4 regions of the Litchfieldella rifensis genome follow, and region 1 is predicted to be linked to each of the others. Evidence: predicted binding sites of a transcription regulator. Region 1 holds the regulator's gene; each other region holds the start of a gene.
The links. The regulator sigma-54, encoded in region 1, starts transcription at its own class of promoters, with help from an activator protein. The targets are predictions, from matches to a motif close to TGGCACNNNNNTTGCTNT.
Positions count from the first base shown of each region.

Region 1 (4,202 bases):
ACACCCGGGTAGTCGGTGGCAAAATGGCGAGCCAGTCGCTCGGCGAGATAGACCGAACGGTGCTGGCCGCCGGTGCAGCCGATGGCCACGGTGACATAGCTGCGATGGCAGGCCTGATAGGCGGGCAACCAGCGTTCGAGCCAGGCGCTGATGTCGTGAGCCATGTCAACGACATCGGGATAGCGTTCGAGAAACTCGACGATTTCGGTATCGCGTCCGTTGAACTGACGCAGTCGCGGATCCCAGTAGGGGTTGGGCAGGCAGCGAGCATCGAAGACGGTGTCGGCGTCTAGAGGGACGCCGCGTTTGAAGCCGAAGGATTCGAAGGTCAGGGTCAGTTGCCGGTCGGTGTGTTGGGCGACCTGCTCGGCGATACGCCCGCGCAGCTCATGGACCGACAGGCGTGAGGTATCGATGACCAGGTCCGCCAGATCGCGAATCTCGGCCAGGGCCTGTTCTTCGGAATCGATGGCTTCGGCTAGGGTCATGTCGCTGTCCCGGGTTAGCGGATGACGTCGCCGTGTCGCCGAGTAACGTTCGAGCAGAATCTTGGCTTCGGTGGTCAGGTACACGACCTGGCAGTCGACCCCTTTGCGGTCCACGGCCTCCAGTAGTGTGGGGAAGCGACGCAAGGCACCGGGCAGATTGCGCGCATCGATGCTGACAGCAACCGATGAGCGCTGCGTTTCGCCGTCTTGAAGCTCGTTCAGCAGCGACCCCAGCAGCATGGCAGGTAGATTGTCGATGGCGTAGAAGCCGAGATCCTCGAGCGCCTGCAAGGCAATGGACTTCCCCGAACCGGAGCGGCCGCTGATGATCACGAGCTGCATGGTCGTCTCCTGTGAGCGGGGTGAAAGGGTGAGCGTCATGGTGGTAGGCAGCGCACCGGCTGCCCATCCGAATGCTTGGACTGCGCTACGTTCAGACCGTGCCGGAGTCAGGCCATACCGGCTGCCGGGTCATTGTCCTGGCGACGAATGGCGTCGAGCAGAATGTCGTAGAGCTGTCGCTGGCTATCGCTCTTGCGCAGTCGCTGCCGAGTATCGGCGTCGTTCATCACGGCGGCGACTTGCCCAAGCAATGCCAGGTGTGTGTCATCGGCCTCTTCGGGGACCAGCAGCACGAACACCAGGTCCACGGGCTCACCATCCACGGCATCGAAGTCTATCGGCTCGGCGAGTTTGAGAAAGCCGGCCAGTGGTGCCTTGCAGTGGGGATCGCGGGCATGGGGAATGGCAACGCCGTTGCCGATCCCCGTGCTGCCGAGGCGCTCTCGTCCGATCAGGCGGCTGAATACCTCCTGGCTGTCGAGGCTGGGCGTATTCTGGGCGATGAAGGTGCTGAAGAATTCCAGCACCCGCTTCTTGCTTCCCCCGGGCACATCGAACAGGGTGCGCTCCGGGGGCAGAATGGCTTGCAGATTCATGGGCAGGTCAGCGGACACCGGCACCCTGGGCGCGGGCCTGTGCCTTTTCCTTGTGTTTGACCAGTTGCCGATCGAGCTTGTCGGCCAGGGCATCAATAGCAGCGTACATGTCACCGTCTTTGGCATCGGCGTGCAAATCAGCACCGGCAGCGTGCAATGTGCAAGCGGCTTGTTGGCGCTCCTTTTCGATCGAGAGGGTAACCTGGACTGTTGTGATGTTGTCGTAGTGTCGCTCTAGACGTGTGAGCTTTTCATTGACGTAGTCACGCAGTGCGTCGGTCAGTTCGACGTGATGGCCGGTGATATTGACTTGCATGGCACGCTCCTGTTCCTTGCGGATGTCGATTCGATTGTAACCCTTTTTGGCGCCCTGCAAACCCCCTGGCGCAGGGGGATTTCCATCGTTCGGATCCGGCTCGTCATTGCCCTGTCAAGACAGGCGTTTACGCTCGCTCGACGGAGGGATGCCCATGGCTTCACGGTACTTGGCCACTGTACGCCTGGCGACCTTGATGCCGCTGGCGGCGAGTGCCTCGACCAATTTGCTGTCGGATAGCGGTTTGCGCGACGGCTCCTCGCCGATCAGCTTTTTCAGGCGGGCACGGATGGCGGTGCTGGAGTGGGCGTCGCCTTCCTCGCCGCCGACGTGACTCGAAAAGAAGAACTTGAGTTCGAAGACACCGCGGGGGGTGTGGATGAACTTCTGGGTCGTGACACGAGAGATGGTCGACTCGTGCATGTCCACTGCCTGGGCAATATCGGCCAGCACCAGCGGTTTCATGGCGACTTCACCCTGCTCGAGGAAGTCGAGTTGACGTGACATGATCTCGCGCCCTACCCGCAACAGGGTATCGTTGCGGCTCGAAAGACTCTTCAACAGCCAGCGGGCCTCCTGCAGATGCTGCTTCATGAAGGTATTGTCGTCGCTCTTGTCGGCGCGCCTGATCAGTGCCGCATAGTCGGGCTGGATTCGCATGCGGGGCAGAGCATCGGCATTGAGCTCGATACGCCACCCCTCGGGGGTATGGCGCGCGATCAGGTCGGGGATCACGTAATCGCTGCCACTGTCATCGAAGGCCAGTCCGGGCCGCGGGTCCAGCGAGCGCACCAAGGCGATCACCGCATCGAGCTGATCGTCCTCCAGGCGCAAGCGGCGTTTGAGCAGCTTGCGATCATCGGCGGCCAGGGCATCGAGGAACTGGCGCACCAATCGCTTGGCCTGAGGCAGCAGCGGGATGTCGTCGGGCAGTGCGCCCAGCTGTAACAGCAGGCATTCGCGCAGTTCACGGGCGCAGACGCCGGTGGGTTCGAATTGCTGAAGATGCAGCAGCACCTGTTCGACGTCGGCACTCTTGAGGCTCGGCAGTCCCTGGTGGCGCAAGCCTTCGCAGAGGTCGTCAAGGTCGCTGTCGAGATAGCCGTTGTGATCCACGGCGTCGATCAGGCTTTCAGCGATCAGGCGTTCGCGGCTGCCCAGGTCGGTCATCGCCAATTGCCAGAGCAGGTGATCATGCAGGCTCTCACCGCTGGCATTGCGATCGAAGTCCGGGGCGTCGCCACCGGAGGCAGGTGCCATGTCCTGGTAGGTATCGGACCAGTCGCTGTCCACCGCCAGTTCACTGGGGATCTCACTGGCCCAGTCGTCCTCGGGCGTGTCGATGGTGTCCTGTTCGCCATAGCCGTCGTCGAGTTCCAGCATGGGGTTGGATTCCAGCGCCTGCTGGATTTCCTGGCGCAGGTCCAGCGTGGAAAGCTGCAGCAGAGCAATGGCCTGCTGAAGCTGCGGCGTCATGGTCAGCTGGGTGCCGATGCGAAGCTGCAACGAGGGTTTCATGGCCATGGCAAAATTTGCATCAGTGACAAATGAATCGACACGTTAGCCCGCTGCGAGAAACCTTGCAAGCGCTAATATAAGCAATAAACGTGCCACCCGCAATCCGCATGCCATAGCGGCTTGATAAGAAGAATATCAGCAGCTTGGTTGTGAATGAAGGGCCTGGACGGTTCAAAGGCGAAAGTCCTCGCCCAGATAGATGTCACGAACTTGCTGGTTCGCCAGAATGGCCGTGGCGTCGCCTTCGGCGATGATCTGGCCGTCGCCGACGATATAGGCGCGGTCACAGATGTCCAGCGTGTCGCGCACATTGTGGTCGGTGATCAGCACGCCGATACCGCGGCTCTTCAACTGGCGGATGATGCCCTTGATATCGCCCACCGAAATGGGGTCGACGCCGGCGAAGGGCTCATCGAGCAGGATGAAATCCGGTTCCGTTGCCAGCGCCCTGGCAATTTCCACGCGGCGTCGTTCGCCCCCGGACAGGCTCATCCCCAAGTTGTCGCGAATATGGGTGACATGGAACTCTTCGAGCAGTTCTTCGAGACGTGCTTGGCGTCCGGCGAGGTCGAGGTCGCGGCGGGTTTCGAGGATCGCCATGACGTTGTCGGCTACCGATAGCTTGCGAAAGATCGAGGCCTCCTGGGGCAGGTACCCGATCCCCGCTCGGGCACGCTCATGCATGGCGGCGCCGGAAAGATCGCGGTCGTCGATGAAGACCTTGCCGGCGTCGGCGCGGACCAGCCCGACGATCATGTAGAAGGAGGTGGTCTTGCCGGCCCCGTTGGGGCCCAGCAGACCGACGATATGGCTCTGATCGATGGTCAGGCTGATGTCCTGTACCACGCGGCGGCGCTTGTAGCTCTTGGCCAGATGTCGGGCGCTCAAGGTCTTCATGGGGGCCCTTATTGTTGCTCGGGGTTCAGGGTCATTCGCACACGT
Region 1 is NZ_JBHRUG010000017.1:229,429-233,630, forward strand. Features, by position in the region: gene rapZ (RNase adapter RapZ) at 1-830, opposite strand, end outside; gene ptsN (PTS IIA-like nitrogen regulatory protein PtsN) at 938-1,426, opposite strand; gene hpf (ribosome hibernation-promoting factor, HPF/YfiA family) at 1,434-1,742, opposite strand; gene ACFOEV_RS08145 (RNA polymerase factor sigma-54) at 1,857-3,266, opposite strand; gene lptB (LPS export ABC transporter ATP-binding protein) at 3,432-4,157, opposite strand; gene lptA (lipopolysaccharide transport periplasmic protein LptA) at 4,166-4,202, opposite strand, start outside.

Region 2 (4,202 bases), on a different contig from region 1:
GTTGATCATGAAACCCAGCACCCCGGCGCCCAGCATGTTCCAGAACGCCACGGCGACGAAAAAGATCAACGGCCACTTGAGATTCTCCATCCACGGAGCGCGCTGCTTGAGGCGCCAGTTCTCCCACGCCTCGTAGCCGAGCACCACCAGCGGCACCACTTCCAGGGCACTGAAGGTTGCCCCCACCGCCATCACCGGCGTGGTGGTGCCGGAGAAGTAGAGGTGGTGGAAGGTGCCGGGAATGCCGCCGAGCATGAACAGCGAGGCGGAGGCCAGGCTGGCGCTGGTGGCCACGGTGCGCGACACCAGCCCCATGTTATAGAAGATGAAGGCCAGCGCGGTAGTGGCGAAGACCTCGAAGAAGCCTTCGACCCACAGGTGGACGATCCACCAGCGCCAGTACTCCATCACCGAGAGGTGGGTGCGCTCGCCGTAGAAGAAACCGGCACCGTAGAACAGCCCGATGCACACTACTGAGGCGGTGAACAGGGCCAGCAGGTTCTTGTCGCCGGGCTTGAACAGCGCCGGCACGATGCCGCGCAGCATCAGTGCCAGCCAGAACACGATGCCCAGGAACTTGCCGATCTGCCACAGGCGGCCCAGGTCGACGTACTCGTAGCCCTGATGACCCAGCCAGAAGCTCCAGTTGGCGGGCATGATCTGGTTGATCGCCAGGTAGTTGCCGACGAAGGAGCCGACCACCACGGCGACCAGTGCCCAGAACAGGATATCCACGCCCAGTTTCTGGAACTTGGGGTCCTTGCCGCCGTTGATGATCGGGGCCAGGAACAGGCCCGCGGCGAGGAAACCGGTGGCGATCCAGAACAGCGCGCTTTGGATGTGCCAGGTGCGCAGCAGCGAGTAGGGGAACCAGCGTGACAGTTCTATCCCGTAGAAGTGTTGGCCCTCCACGGTATAGTGCGCGGTCGCCCCGCCCAGGATGACCTGGAAGGTGAACAGGCCCACCACCAGCAGCAGATACTTGCCCAGCGCCTTCTGCGATGCGGTGAGCGGGAAACCGGTGAGCGGATCCTGCTTGGGCGCTGCTGGTTCCTCCTCTTCCTTGCGCAGGAAGGCCCAGGCCCACACCAACAGGCCGACGCCGGCGATCAACAGCACCACGCTGGCGATCGACCAGATGATGTTCTCCGCCGTCGGCCGGTTGTCGATCAGCGGCTCGTGCGGCCAGTTGTTGGTGTAGGTGGCACTGCTGTCGGGACGCTCAGTGGCAGCGGCCCAGGCGGTCCAGAAGAAGAAGTCGGTCATCTGCGCGCGACGCTCGGCGCTGGGCAGCGTGTCCTCCTTCATGGCATAGCTCTGGCGGGTGCCCTGCAGCTCCGGGGCGCCACCGAACAGCCGATCGTAGTAGTCGGCGGTGGCGGCGATGGCCTGGACACGTCGCTCGGAGATCACCACCCGATCGCGCACCTCATCGTAGGTATTGGTGCGGTATTCGGCCTTGAGTCGATTCTCGAGCACGCCCTGCTGTTCGCGATCGAGTTCGGCGTAGGGTTGGCCGTACTCCTCCTCGGCGGCCAGGTCGAGCCAGGCCAGCAGTTCGCGATGCAACCAGTCGGCGGTCCAGTCGGGTGCCTGGTAGGCACCGTGACCCCAGATCGAGCCGAGCTGCATGCCACCCACCGACTGCCAGGCGGTCTGGCCGTCGAGGATACTCTCCTCGCTCATCAGCAGTTGGCCCTGTTCGGTGACCACCTGATCGGGGATCGGCGGTGCCTGGCGATAGACCTCGCGGCCGAAGTAACCCAGGATGCCGAACGTGATCGCCAGGACGGCGATCAGCATCCACCAGAGTCGACGATACTCACCCATGTTGCACCTCCCCGACGCTAGGCGCTATGCGGTCTTCGAACAGGATGTTGTTCTCCAGGTGGATGTGTTCCATCAGGTCGTCGCGCAGCTCGCGCAGACCGGCATAGAGGGCGCGCCAGGTGGTGCAGGCGCCCTTGGGCGTGGTGATGTCGTGGGTCAGGGCCATCAGTCGCTCGAGCGCCGCGCCATGATCGTCGTGTTCGTGACGCATCACGGCGATGGGGCCCTGGGCCTGATCGACTAGGCCGCGCTTGAGCATGGGGAAGAGGATCTGTTCTTCCTTCTGCATGTGGCTTTCCATTTCCTGACGCATGGTGTCCAGGTGGTCGGCCAGGCCGTTGGGGCAGTCGAGTTTGTCGCCGTGCACCTGCTCGACGCGGCGGGCCAGGCGCAGCAGCTCGCTGAGCTGCTGACGATGCACCTGGTGATAGCGGACCAGGATATGATCGATCAGCTCGCTCGGCGTGGCCTGGCGCCAGTCGCGCTCATCATGCGACTGGGCCGGGAGCGCGGCCAGGGCCTCGATCAGCGCTTTGGCGTGGGGGCTGTCGTCTCCCAGTCCCTGCTCCGCGAGCGCCTGACGCAGGGTGGCACGACCGCCGCAGCAGAAGTCGATGTGGTAGTCATGAAAGACACGGGTGGCGCCGGGGAGGTCGCGCGCCAGGTGCCCGACGGGTTGGTCGAGTAGGTTCATGAAGGTCTCCTGAAGAAAAGACATGCCTCCTACCCATAGCAAGTGGTATGCCATGTTTTAATTGTCTGATATTAATGGGTTTTTATTTTTCGTGGTAAAAACCACCCGACTGGAGTAGGGTGGATATCACCTTCTTAGGGTAAAAATCACCATGCTCCAGGACACCCTGCTTGCCGATCTCACCACCGACCTGCCCAGTGCCGTGCGCCTGCAGCGGCTAGTGAATACGCTGCGCGAATATTTCCATTGCGGGGCGGTATGCCTGCTGCGCCTGCGCGACGAAGTACTGATCCCGGTGGCGGTGGACGGGTTGGTGCGCGAAGCCCTGGGACGGCGCTTCGTGATCGCCCAGCATCCCCGCCTGGCGGCGATCCTGGCCAGTCGCCAGACCGTGACCTTTCCCCCGGATTCGACCCTCCCCGACCCCTACGACGGCCTGATCGAGCAGCACTCCGGCGAGCCGCTGCATGTGCATGACTGCATGGGCATCAGCCTGCATGTGGAAGGGGATCCTTGGGGGGTGCTGACCCTCGATGCCTTGCAACCCGGGGTCTTCGCCCCCCAGGCACAGGACGATCTGCAGCGCTTCACCCTGCTGGTCGAGGCCGCGGTGCGCATGACGCGCCTGGAGCAGGATATCCGCGGCCTGCGCGTGGTGCGCCACGATGCCGGGGTGCCGGTCAGCCGCCATGACGACGGTGAGATCCTCGGCCACAGCACGCCGCTCAAGCGCCTGCTGGAAGAGCTGGACGTGGTCGCCGATTCCGAACTGCCGGTGCTGCTCAGTGGCGAGACCGGGGTGGGCAAGGAACTGTTCGCCCGCCGTCTGCATCAGTGTTCGCCGCGTCGCGATAAGCCGATGGTCCATGTCAACTGCGCGGCGCTGCCCGAGTCGCTGGCGGAAAGCGAGCTGTTCGGGCACGTGAAGGGCGCGTTCTCCGGGGCTGAGTCGGCACGACCCGGGCGCTTCGAGGCCGCCGACGGCGGCACCCTGTTCCTCGACGAGGTTGGCGAACTGCCGCTGGCGATCCAGGCCAAGCTGCTGCGTGCGTTGCAGAATGGCGAGGTGCAGCGCCTCGGCGAGGACACGCCGCGGCGGGTCAACGTGCGCATCATCGCCGCCACCAACCGGCGGCTGCGCGATAGCGTGCGCGATGGCCACTTCCGCGCCGACCTCTACCATCGGCTGTCGGTGTACCCGGTGCGCATCCCACCGCTGCGTGACCGGGGCAATGACGTGCTGGTGCTGGCTGGGCACTTCCTGGAACTCAATCGCGCCCGACTGGGGGTACGCAGCCTGCGCCTGGCGGCGGACGCCGAGGCGGCGCTCTGCGACTACCGCTGGCCGGGCAATGTACGCGAACTCGAGCACGTGATCAGCCGCGCGGCGATCAAGGCCTTGAGCCGCGGCGCGGCGCGCGGCGATATTATCACCCTGGAGGCGGCGCTGCTCGACCTGGCGCAGGAGAGCCTGGCACCGGCCTCACCATCGACCGACGACCGCCACGACCCAGCGGCCGATGCGGCCCCCGCGGAAGCCTTGCAGGACAGCGTGGACCGTGTGCAGCGCCAGGCCATCCAGCGCGCCCTGCAGCGCACCCACGGCAACTGGGCGGCGGCGGCGCGGCTGCTGAGCGTCGATCCCAGCAATCTGCATAAGCTGGCGCGGCGCCTGGGC
Region 2 is NZ_JBHRUG010000001.1:92,034-96,235, reverse strand. Features, by position in the region: gene ACFOEV_RS00425 (nitric-oxide reductase large subunit) at 1-1,830, opposite strand, end outside; gene ytfE (iron-sulfur cluster repair protein YtfE) at 1,823-2,524, opposite strand; gene norR (nitric oxide reductase transcriptional regulator NorR) at 2,676-4,202, shown strand, end outside.
Region 2: the regulator sigma-54 is predicted to act here: its motif matches at 2,560-2,577, upstream of ytfE (iron-sulfur cluster repair protein YtfE).

Region 3 (4,202 bases), on a different contig from region 1:
GGCGAACAGCTCCCACAGCTTGATCGGGATCTTCGATTTCAGCAGCAGGGCGCCGATCTCCGACATGTAGATCAGCTGGGTCAGCGACAGGCAGGCGATCACGAAGCGCGTCAGCTCGCTTTCGATATTGGTCGCCAGTACCGCCGGCAGGAACATGTCGGCGAAGCCTACCAGGGTCGCGGGCGCGGCGGCCTGGGCCTCGGGAATGCGCAACAGCTCGAGCACCGGCACCATCGGGTATGACAGCCAGGTGAACAGCGGCGTGAACTCGGCGAGGATCAGCGCCACGGTGCCGATGGCCATCACCAGTGGCAGCAGGGCCAGGAAGATGTCGGCCACATTGAGCAGCGCACTGCGGACCAGATCACGCGGGCCGGGCGCCTTCTCGGCGCGCGCTACCGCCTGGATCAAGCTGTAGCGCAGCACGCCCATGTCACCGGTGGTCTTCTCGGCCAGTTGGCAGCCGACCGGTTCGTAGTAGGTGTCCGGCTTGCGGGACAGCGGCGGCAGACGCGGTACCACCACCGCCGCGGTCAGCCCCGACACCACCACGGTGAAGTAGAACGGGATGAACATGTGATTGAGATCGACGAAGCTGGTGATCAACAGGCTGAAGGCGATCGACACGATGGAAAAGTTGGTGGCGATCACCGCCGCTTCACGACGATTGTAGTAGCCCTTCTCGTACTGCTGGGAGGTGATCAGCACGCCCACCGTGCCCGACCCCATCCACGACGCCGTGGCATCGATGGCGCTGCGGCCCGGCAGCCCGAAGATCATTCGGAACGGCTTGCGCACCAGGCTGCCGATGAACTCCATGAAACCGAAGTCGACCAGGAAGGGCAGCAGCAGGGCGGCGAAGAAGAAGAAGGTCAGCAGCACCGGCGCCAGGTCGTTGAGCATCACGCCGCCAGTGAACGACGCAGTGACGAACTCCGGGCCGAACTGGAAGAAAGTCATCAGTGCGAAGGCCGCGCCCAGTATGCGCATGCCGAACCACAACGGCCCGACATCGAACATTTCCTTGAACACCCCCTCGTGGGCCCAACCGGGCTTGGCGACCTTGACCAGGGTCGTGAGCAGCACCGACAAGCACAGCACGATCACGGCAATGGCCGGCAACGCACCGCCGAGCAACGCCTTGAGACCATCGGCCAGCAACCCCATGCCGATATTGATGGTATCGCCGACCGAGAACGGAACCAGGAACATCCCCACGCCGATCAGCGAGGGGATCAGGAATTTCAGCAGGCTGCGCGGGCTGATGGGCCTGGCAGCGACCACCTCGTTGTCGGTGGCGGTATCGAGAGAGGAAGACATCGTGGTTACCTCAATTGGCATTGTTGTCGTTGGAATAGGGTGAATTTCAATTGCGGCGCATCACACCGGGCAGCACGCACAGCATTTCGTAGAGCAGGGTGGCGCCCATCAAGGCGGTATTGCCGCTCGGATCGTAGGGCGGAGCGACTTCCATCAGGTCGCCGCCGACCACGTTCAGCCCCCAGGCACCACGCACGATCTCCAGGCCCTGCGGCATGGTCAGGCCGCCGGCCTCGACGGTGCCCGTGCCCGGGGCGACGGACGGGTCCAGACCATCGATATCGAAGGTGATATAGACCGGGCCATCGCCCATCTGCTCGCGCACCTCGCCCATCAGCGGTTCGAGCGACTTGTACCAGCACTGCTCGGCGGTCATCACGCGGAAGCCCTGATCGCGGCACCAGTCGAAGTCGTCGGCGGCATAGCCGGTACCGCGCAGGCCGATCTGCACCACCCGGCGGCTGTCGAGCAAGCCTTCTTCCTGGGCGCGACGGATCGGCGTACCGTGGGCGATGGATTCGCCGAACATGTGATCGTTGACGTCGGCGTGGGCGTCGACATGGATCAGCCCCACCGGGCCGTGACGTTTGGCGATGGCCCGCAGGATCGGCAGTGTCACGGTGTGATCGCCGCCCAGGGTCAACGGCGTGCAGCCATGCGCCAGCACCTCGTCGTAGAAGGCGGTGATGATGTCCATGCTCTTGGGCAGGTGGAAGGTGTTGATCGGCACGTCACCGATATCCGCCACCTGCAGGCTGTCGAAGGGGGCCGCACGGGTGGCCATGTTGTAGGGGCGCAGCATGCGCGATTCATCGCGGATCTGGCGCGGGCCCAGGCGCGCCCCGGGGCGGTTGGAAGTGCCCACGTCCAGCGGCACGCCGATGAAAGCCGCATCCAGGCCGGCAGCCGTTTCCTGGGTAGGCAGGCGCATCATGGTCGCCGGGCCGCCGAAGCGCGGCATCTCGTTGCCGCCCAGCGGTTGGTTGAAATCGCTCATCAGGTTCTCCTTTGGGTTACCGCCGCGATGCGGAGGAAATTGTGGTTGTCATCAGAGACGGCTACCAAGGCATTGCACATTGCGTGCCAAATCATACCTGTATGATTTGCATTGAATTTTCTCAATGCCGATGCGTTTTTACATCATTGAGTCGTCGCGAATCGATGCATTTATGTATCATTGATGCAATAATGTATTGCGCAGTCACTCGCGGGGTAAATACATGAGTCATATCGACAGCCAAGTCCTGAAGACCATCATCGACACCGCCAACGACCACTTCTTCATCGTCGACGGGCAGGGCAGCGTGATCGACGTCAGCCCAGGGGCGGCAGCGGTCTATGGCCTGTCACGCGAGGAGTTGTGTGCTTCCACCGTGCAGCAACTCGAGGAGCGCGGCATTCTCAAGCCATCGGTCAGCATGGAGGTGATGCGCACCGGCCAGCCGGCCCAGCTCATGCAGCAGACCGGGACCGGGCGGCGGGTGATCGCCCAGGCCCATCCGGTGTTCATCGACGGCCAACTGGTGCGGATCGTCAGCCGCTCGATGGACCTGACCGACCTGCAGTTTCTGCAGGATGAATATGCCCTGCTGCAGCAGCGGTTCAGCGAACACCTCAAGCGTGCCAGTGCCGCTTCGATCGGCGACGAACTGGAACTCGATAGCCTGCAGGTGCGCAGCGGTGTCATGCGCGAGATCGCCTTGTTGCTCAAGCGAGTGGCACCTACCGATGCCACGGTGCTGATGCTCGGCGAGTCCGGCGTGGGCAAGACGGCGTTCGCCCGCCAGTTGCATGCCTGGAGCCAGCGCCGCGAGGGCCCCTTCATCGATGTCAACTGTGCCGCCATTCCCGAAAGCCTGTTCGAGTCCGAGATGTTTGGTTACCAGCCCGGCGCATTCAGCGGCGCCACCCGCCAGGGCAAGGCCGGTTTGCTCGAGCAGGCCGACGGCGGCACCTTGTTTCTCGATGAGATCGGCGAATTGCCGCTGCCCATGCAGACCAAGTTGCTCAAGGTCATCCAGGACGGTAGCCTGACCCGTCTCGGGGACACCCGGCCGCGTCGCGTCGACTTCCGCCTGGTGGTGGCGACCAACCAGGACCTGGCCAGTCGCGTCGAGGAAGGAAGCTTCCGGCTCGATCTCTACTATCGTCTGAACGTGATTCCTGTCACGCTGCCGCCACTGCGCGAGCGCCGCGAGGACATCCCCGGCCTGGCCGAATTGCAACTGCAACGGCTCAACCAACGTTACGGTCAGCACAAGATTCTGCATGCCAGTGTATGGCCGGAGTTGATGGGCCACGACTGGCCAGGTAATGTGCGGGAACTGGAGAACTGGCTGGAGCGGGCCTGGTTGTCGGCGGCCGATGACGTCATCGCCGGCAATATGCAGCAATCACCATCTGGTTTCGCCAAGGCACCCGACGACGGTATACTATTGGAAAATGAACGCTCACCGTCTCATGCCGTGACTCACCGGCTCGGTGATCAGGAAACCCTCAAGCAAGCCATGGCACGTATCGAGCGCGAGATGCTTGCCCGGCTATGCCAGCAACTGCCTAGTACCTATGCCATGGCTGACCGGTTGGGAATCAGTCAGCCTAGTGTGGTGCGCAAGCTGAACAAATACGGTCTGAGAATTTCCCATCATTAATGAATAGTCAGCGATAAAAGACGCGAATGAGATATCAAAAACCGCACAAGCCTATGGATGAACGCGAGAAACTGCGTAAATTCCGTGAACTCGACGATGCATTTGCCGAAGCTCTCAAGGAGCTGGAAGGCTCTGCCAGCAAGACGGTTGCCGAGCCGAAAGCGGATGTGCCATCCCTGGAAGAACGTCGCCAGCAACAGGAACGCGAGCGCCAAGCCAACTTCGAGCGCC
Region 3 is NZ_JBHRUG010000011.1:7,163-11,364, forward strand. Features, by position in the region: gene ACFOEV_RS04815 (YjiH family protein) at 1-1,320, opposite strand, end outside; gene speB (agmatinase) at 1,367-2,317, opposite strand; gene ACFOEV_RS04825 (sigma-54 interaction domain-containing protein) at 2,541-3,971, shown strand; gene ACFOEV_RS04830 (hypothetical protein) at 4,025-4,202, shown strand, end outside.
Region 3: the regulator sigma-54 is predicted to act here: its motif matches at 2,389-2,406, upstream of speB (agmatinase).

Region 4 (4,202 bases), on a different contig from region 1:
GGTGAAGCTCAGGGGACGTTTCCAGAGGTACGTCATCGATGCGGACGATCTGGATGCTGAGATTGTCCTCGCTTCCCTGCTGGTAGGCGTGCTCGACGATGCGTCTGGCCGCTTCATTCAGATTCGTTAGGTGCCCATTGATGGTGTGGATGATGAATTGCGCATCGACATGCTCATGAACCCCATCGGTTGCCAGGATAAACACATCGCCTGTCTTGATCGTCAATGACCGGTGATCGATCTCCACCAGCGAATCGGCACCCAACGCTCGGCTCAGATAACCTTGATCCTGCGATATCCACAGCCGATGATCGTGGGTGAGCTGTTCCAGGCCATTGTCATGCAATCGGTAGATTCGGGTGTCGCCGACATGAAAGAGATAGGCCGTGGTCGACTTGATCACCATGGCGCTGAGGGTGCACACATAGCCTTTGTCTTTATCGTAACGGTAGGGGCCGTTGCGGCTCTGTGAGTGCAGCCAGGAGTTGGTGGCCGTCAATACCCGCTGGACGGCATTGTTGACCGACCAGGCCTCCGAGGTGCAGAAATAGTCGTCAAGAAAGCTCTTGACTGCCGTTTCACTGGCGATGTGACTGACTTCACTGGTGCTGATCCCGTCGGCCATGGCAATGGCGATGCCTTTCAGGCTGAGCTGGGGCTCTCTCGGGATATGGCAGCCATGAAAGTCCTGATTAAAGGCCTTGCGACCTTTATCGGAATGCTGGCCAACGGAAATTTTTAATCGGTTCATAAGGCTGACCAAAGCCTCGACCAGAAAAACCGGTCGAGGCTTTTTTGTTTCTTCTGATTAGGTCGTGACAGGCTTGGCGGATGCGCGCTTGGACGCAGTACGCACGTGCGTGGTGTACAGCGTCAAGCCGGTAAAGGCGAGTCCGCCGACCAGGTTACCCAGAACCGTCGGGATCTCGTTCCAGATCAGATAGTCCATGATGGAGAACCCACCACCCATTATCATCGCGGAAGGGAACAGAAACATGTTGACAACGGAGTGCTCGAAAGCCATGAAGAAGAACAGCATGATCGGCATCCACATGGCGATGACCTTGCCGCTGACATTGGTGGAGATCATGGCACCCACGACGCCCATGGAGACCATCCAATTACACAGCATCCCGCGAATGAAGATAGTGACCCAACCAGCGGCGCCGTATTCGGCATAGCCCAGGGTACGCGCTTCACCGACACCAGCGATCTTCGCACCCACGGGGCCGGGATCCGTGTTGAAGCCATAGGTGAAAACGAACGCCATCATGAAAGCAACGGTCAGTGCACCGGCGAAGTTACCCACAAACACCAGGCCCCAGTTTCTCAGGATACCGTTTACTGTCACGCCAGCGCGCTTGTCCAGTAGCGCCAACGGGGTCAGCATGAAGACGCCGGTCAACAGATCGAAGCCCATCAAGTAGAGCATGCAAAAACCGACAGGGAACAGAATGGCACCAATCAGGAAGACACCGGTCTCAACCGCCACGGTCACTGCAAAGACCGCGGCCAATGCCAGAATGGCGCCGGCCATATAGGCTCTGATCAAGGTGTCTCGCGTTGACATGTGAATCTTCGATTCACCAGCGTCAACCATTTTTGTCACGAATTCCGATGGAACTAAATAAGACATCTTTATTCCCTCATGCAACGATCAGGTTTTACGATCCCGGCGAGCCATGCGCTGGTTCTCTTCAAGCTGAAGACTTGTCCCTGTCATGTGGAGGCAATAAAAAAGCGTCCGCACGCACTCTGTCTTGCAGATACGTGAGGACGCCATTGTCCAGTTATTGCTCAGCTTGTCAGGGCTCCGTTGCCCAGATGATGACTCATCAACAATCACCAGTGACTATGGCTAAGCAAAAGTTGTGCCCAGCATTCTGAAGTGATGGAAAGGCATTTGATTTCAATTGATTAAAGTGCTTGTGAGGCGTCTGACCTGACGCAAGCACACGCTGAAAGAGGCGCTACACGCATAAGGGGGCTTCAAGATGATGCAGGCAAAGGCGCCTATGCCCTGAGGCTGTGCATCAGGCATCGCTGATTGGGACACACACCTCGTCTTCAGAGAGCTCCCGGTATAGCGCACGCCTCCAGTGGTCAATCCTGCTTAAACTCTAAGAATGATGAGATCCATACGGTGGGTATCGTGGATTTCCTGCATACAAACGGTCACTGTTGTGTAACACTGTGTAAGTGAGGCAGGGAGACTCACGGGAGAACTGAGTAGGGAGACTCGATACGACAAGGAGGCACGGGCAGGACGTTCGTGGTGACTTGCACAAGGATAGTTTTCAAAGCCCGGCCGGTAGTACCACGGCCGGGCTTTCTCGTTGCCAGCCTTGAGCATTCGACCCGTTGCATGGTCGAATTCCATTGCTGTACCACCTCATCCCGATCATTGGGCGCAGTTTGCGATTATGATCGTCCTGACGCATATCGAGGACGAGGAAATCAAGGTGCCACGAGGTAACGCATGAACAAGAAACGTATCGGGTTTATCGGAACGGGGCTGATGGGCGAGCCCATGGCGCTCAACCTGCTGGCAGCCGGCTATGACCTGCAAGCCTGGAACCGCTCCCCGGAAAAGCTGGACAGGATCGTGGCGGAAGGAGGTGTGGTATGCGAAACGCCCGCCGCTGCCGCAACAGGGGTGGATGTACTGATCTGCATGCTCAGCGATGGCCCGACTTGTGACGCAGTGCTGTTCGGCAGCGGCGGCGAGAATGCCGTCGACGCCCTGACGCCTGGCGCCACACTGATCGTGATGAGTTCGATCCCGGTGGAAACGGCCATCGAGCAGGCCCGGCGCTGTGAAGTGCGCAATGTAGCCTACCTGGACGCCCCGGTATCGGGCGGCCAGAAAGGAGCGATGGACGCCAGCCTGGCGATCATGGTGGGTGGCGCCAGTGAGGCGTTCGATCAGTCGCAAGACGTGCTTTCGGCCCTGGGTCGCCCAGTGCATGTCGGCCCCGCCGGCACCGGTCAGCAAACCAAGCTGGCCAACCAGATGATCGTCGCCAGTACCATCGCCACCGTGGCCGAGGCCTTACTGTTCGCTGAGCGAGGAGGTGCCGATCCGGCCAAGGTACGGGACGCTCTGGCCGGAGGGTTCGCCGACTCGCCGATACTTCGCCAGCATGGCCAGCGCATGCTCGAAGAGAATTACGAGCCGGGCGGCGCGGCCAAGTACCAGCTCAAGGATACCCGCACCGCACTAGAGCGGGCCGAAGCGTTGGGACTGGAACTCCCCGTTGCACGCACGGCCGATGCGCTGTTTGCCGCCATGGTCGAGCACGGCGATGGCGACCTCGACCACAGCGGGCTGATGCGGGAGCTCAGGCGGCTCAATACACAGTCGTAGCGATGGTGGCTCTGGCTTGGTGCGCCGGTGTTTCGAGAAAGCCCAGGATGCGGCCGTGGTAGCCGGTCGCGTAGGGCCTTCAGTGCTGCGACGAGTAACGCCGGACCTGATCCGCCAGCGCGAACACGTGGCGGTCCTCCGCGCCAAGCCCCTCGAGCGAGGTAGCCAGGTTCAGCAGGTAGTCACGGTTGGGGCCGCTGGGACCATGGGCGCTGGCGATCTGCTGCGCCATGGTGTCGAGTGGTGCTTCGCCGAGGAAGGCGGCGTTGTCTTCCGTGGCGATGTAGACCAGCCCTTCGGCGTGGCTGCCGTCGGTGAAGTGCAGTGTCACGATCTCGCGCAGATAGCCGTTCTTCTCGCGGATATCCAGCGGGCGCAGGGTCTCGGCATCGATCCGATAGGCCATGCCCTGGCAGATGGCGCCGGGTTCGCTGACCAATGTGACGACACGACCGGGCGCCTCCGGAGTGCCGCGATGGTCGTGCGAGCCCTGCCAGAAACGCCGCACCCAGCCGCGGATATGGGCGGGGTGGCGCTCATGGTAGGGAAACTCGGCCTTCCAGAGCAGCGAGCCGTAACCGAACAACCAGAGTTCGGCCTGGTCGTCGAGGGGCATGCGTTGCTGGTTGATGTGCGTGGTATCGAATGTCATGTCGCCAACATTATTGGAACTCTGCCGCCATTCTCAAGCATCCGATCAGTTGCGTGCAGGTCGGTGTTTTCATGCGGGAGCCCACCGCTAGTGCTCCGGCACCTGGGCCAATCGCAGCCCGGCCAGGTAGTGGGTGATCTGGCTCGGCTCGTGTAGATAGAACAGCTTCTCGGTGGCAAAGGC
Region 4 is NZ_JBHRUG010000048.1:274,957-279,158, forward strand. Features, by position in the region: gene ACFOEV_RS20985 (protein kinase domain-containing protein) at 1-751, opposite strand, end outside; gene ACFOEV_RS20990 (formate/nitrite transporter family protein) at 809-1,636, opposite strand; gene ACFOEV_RS20995 (NAD(P)-dependent oxidoreductase) at 2,480-3,367, shown strand; gene ACFOEV_RS21000 (gamma-glutamylcyclotransferase) at 3,447-4,019, opposite strand; gene ACFOEV_RS21005 (winged helix-turn-helix domain-containing protein) at 4,107-4,202, opposite strand, start outside.
Region 4: the regulator sigma-54 is predicted to act here: its motif matches at 1,860-1,877, upstream of ACFOEV_RS20990 (formate/nitrite transporter family protein).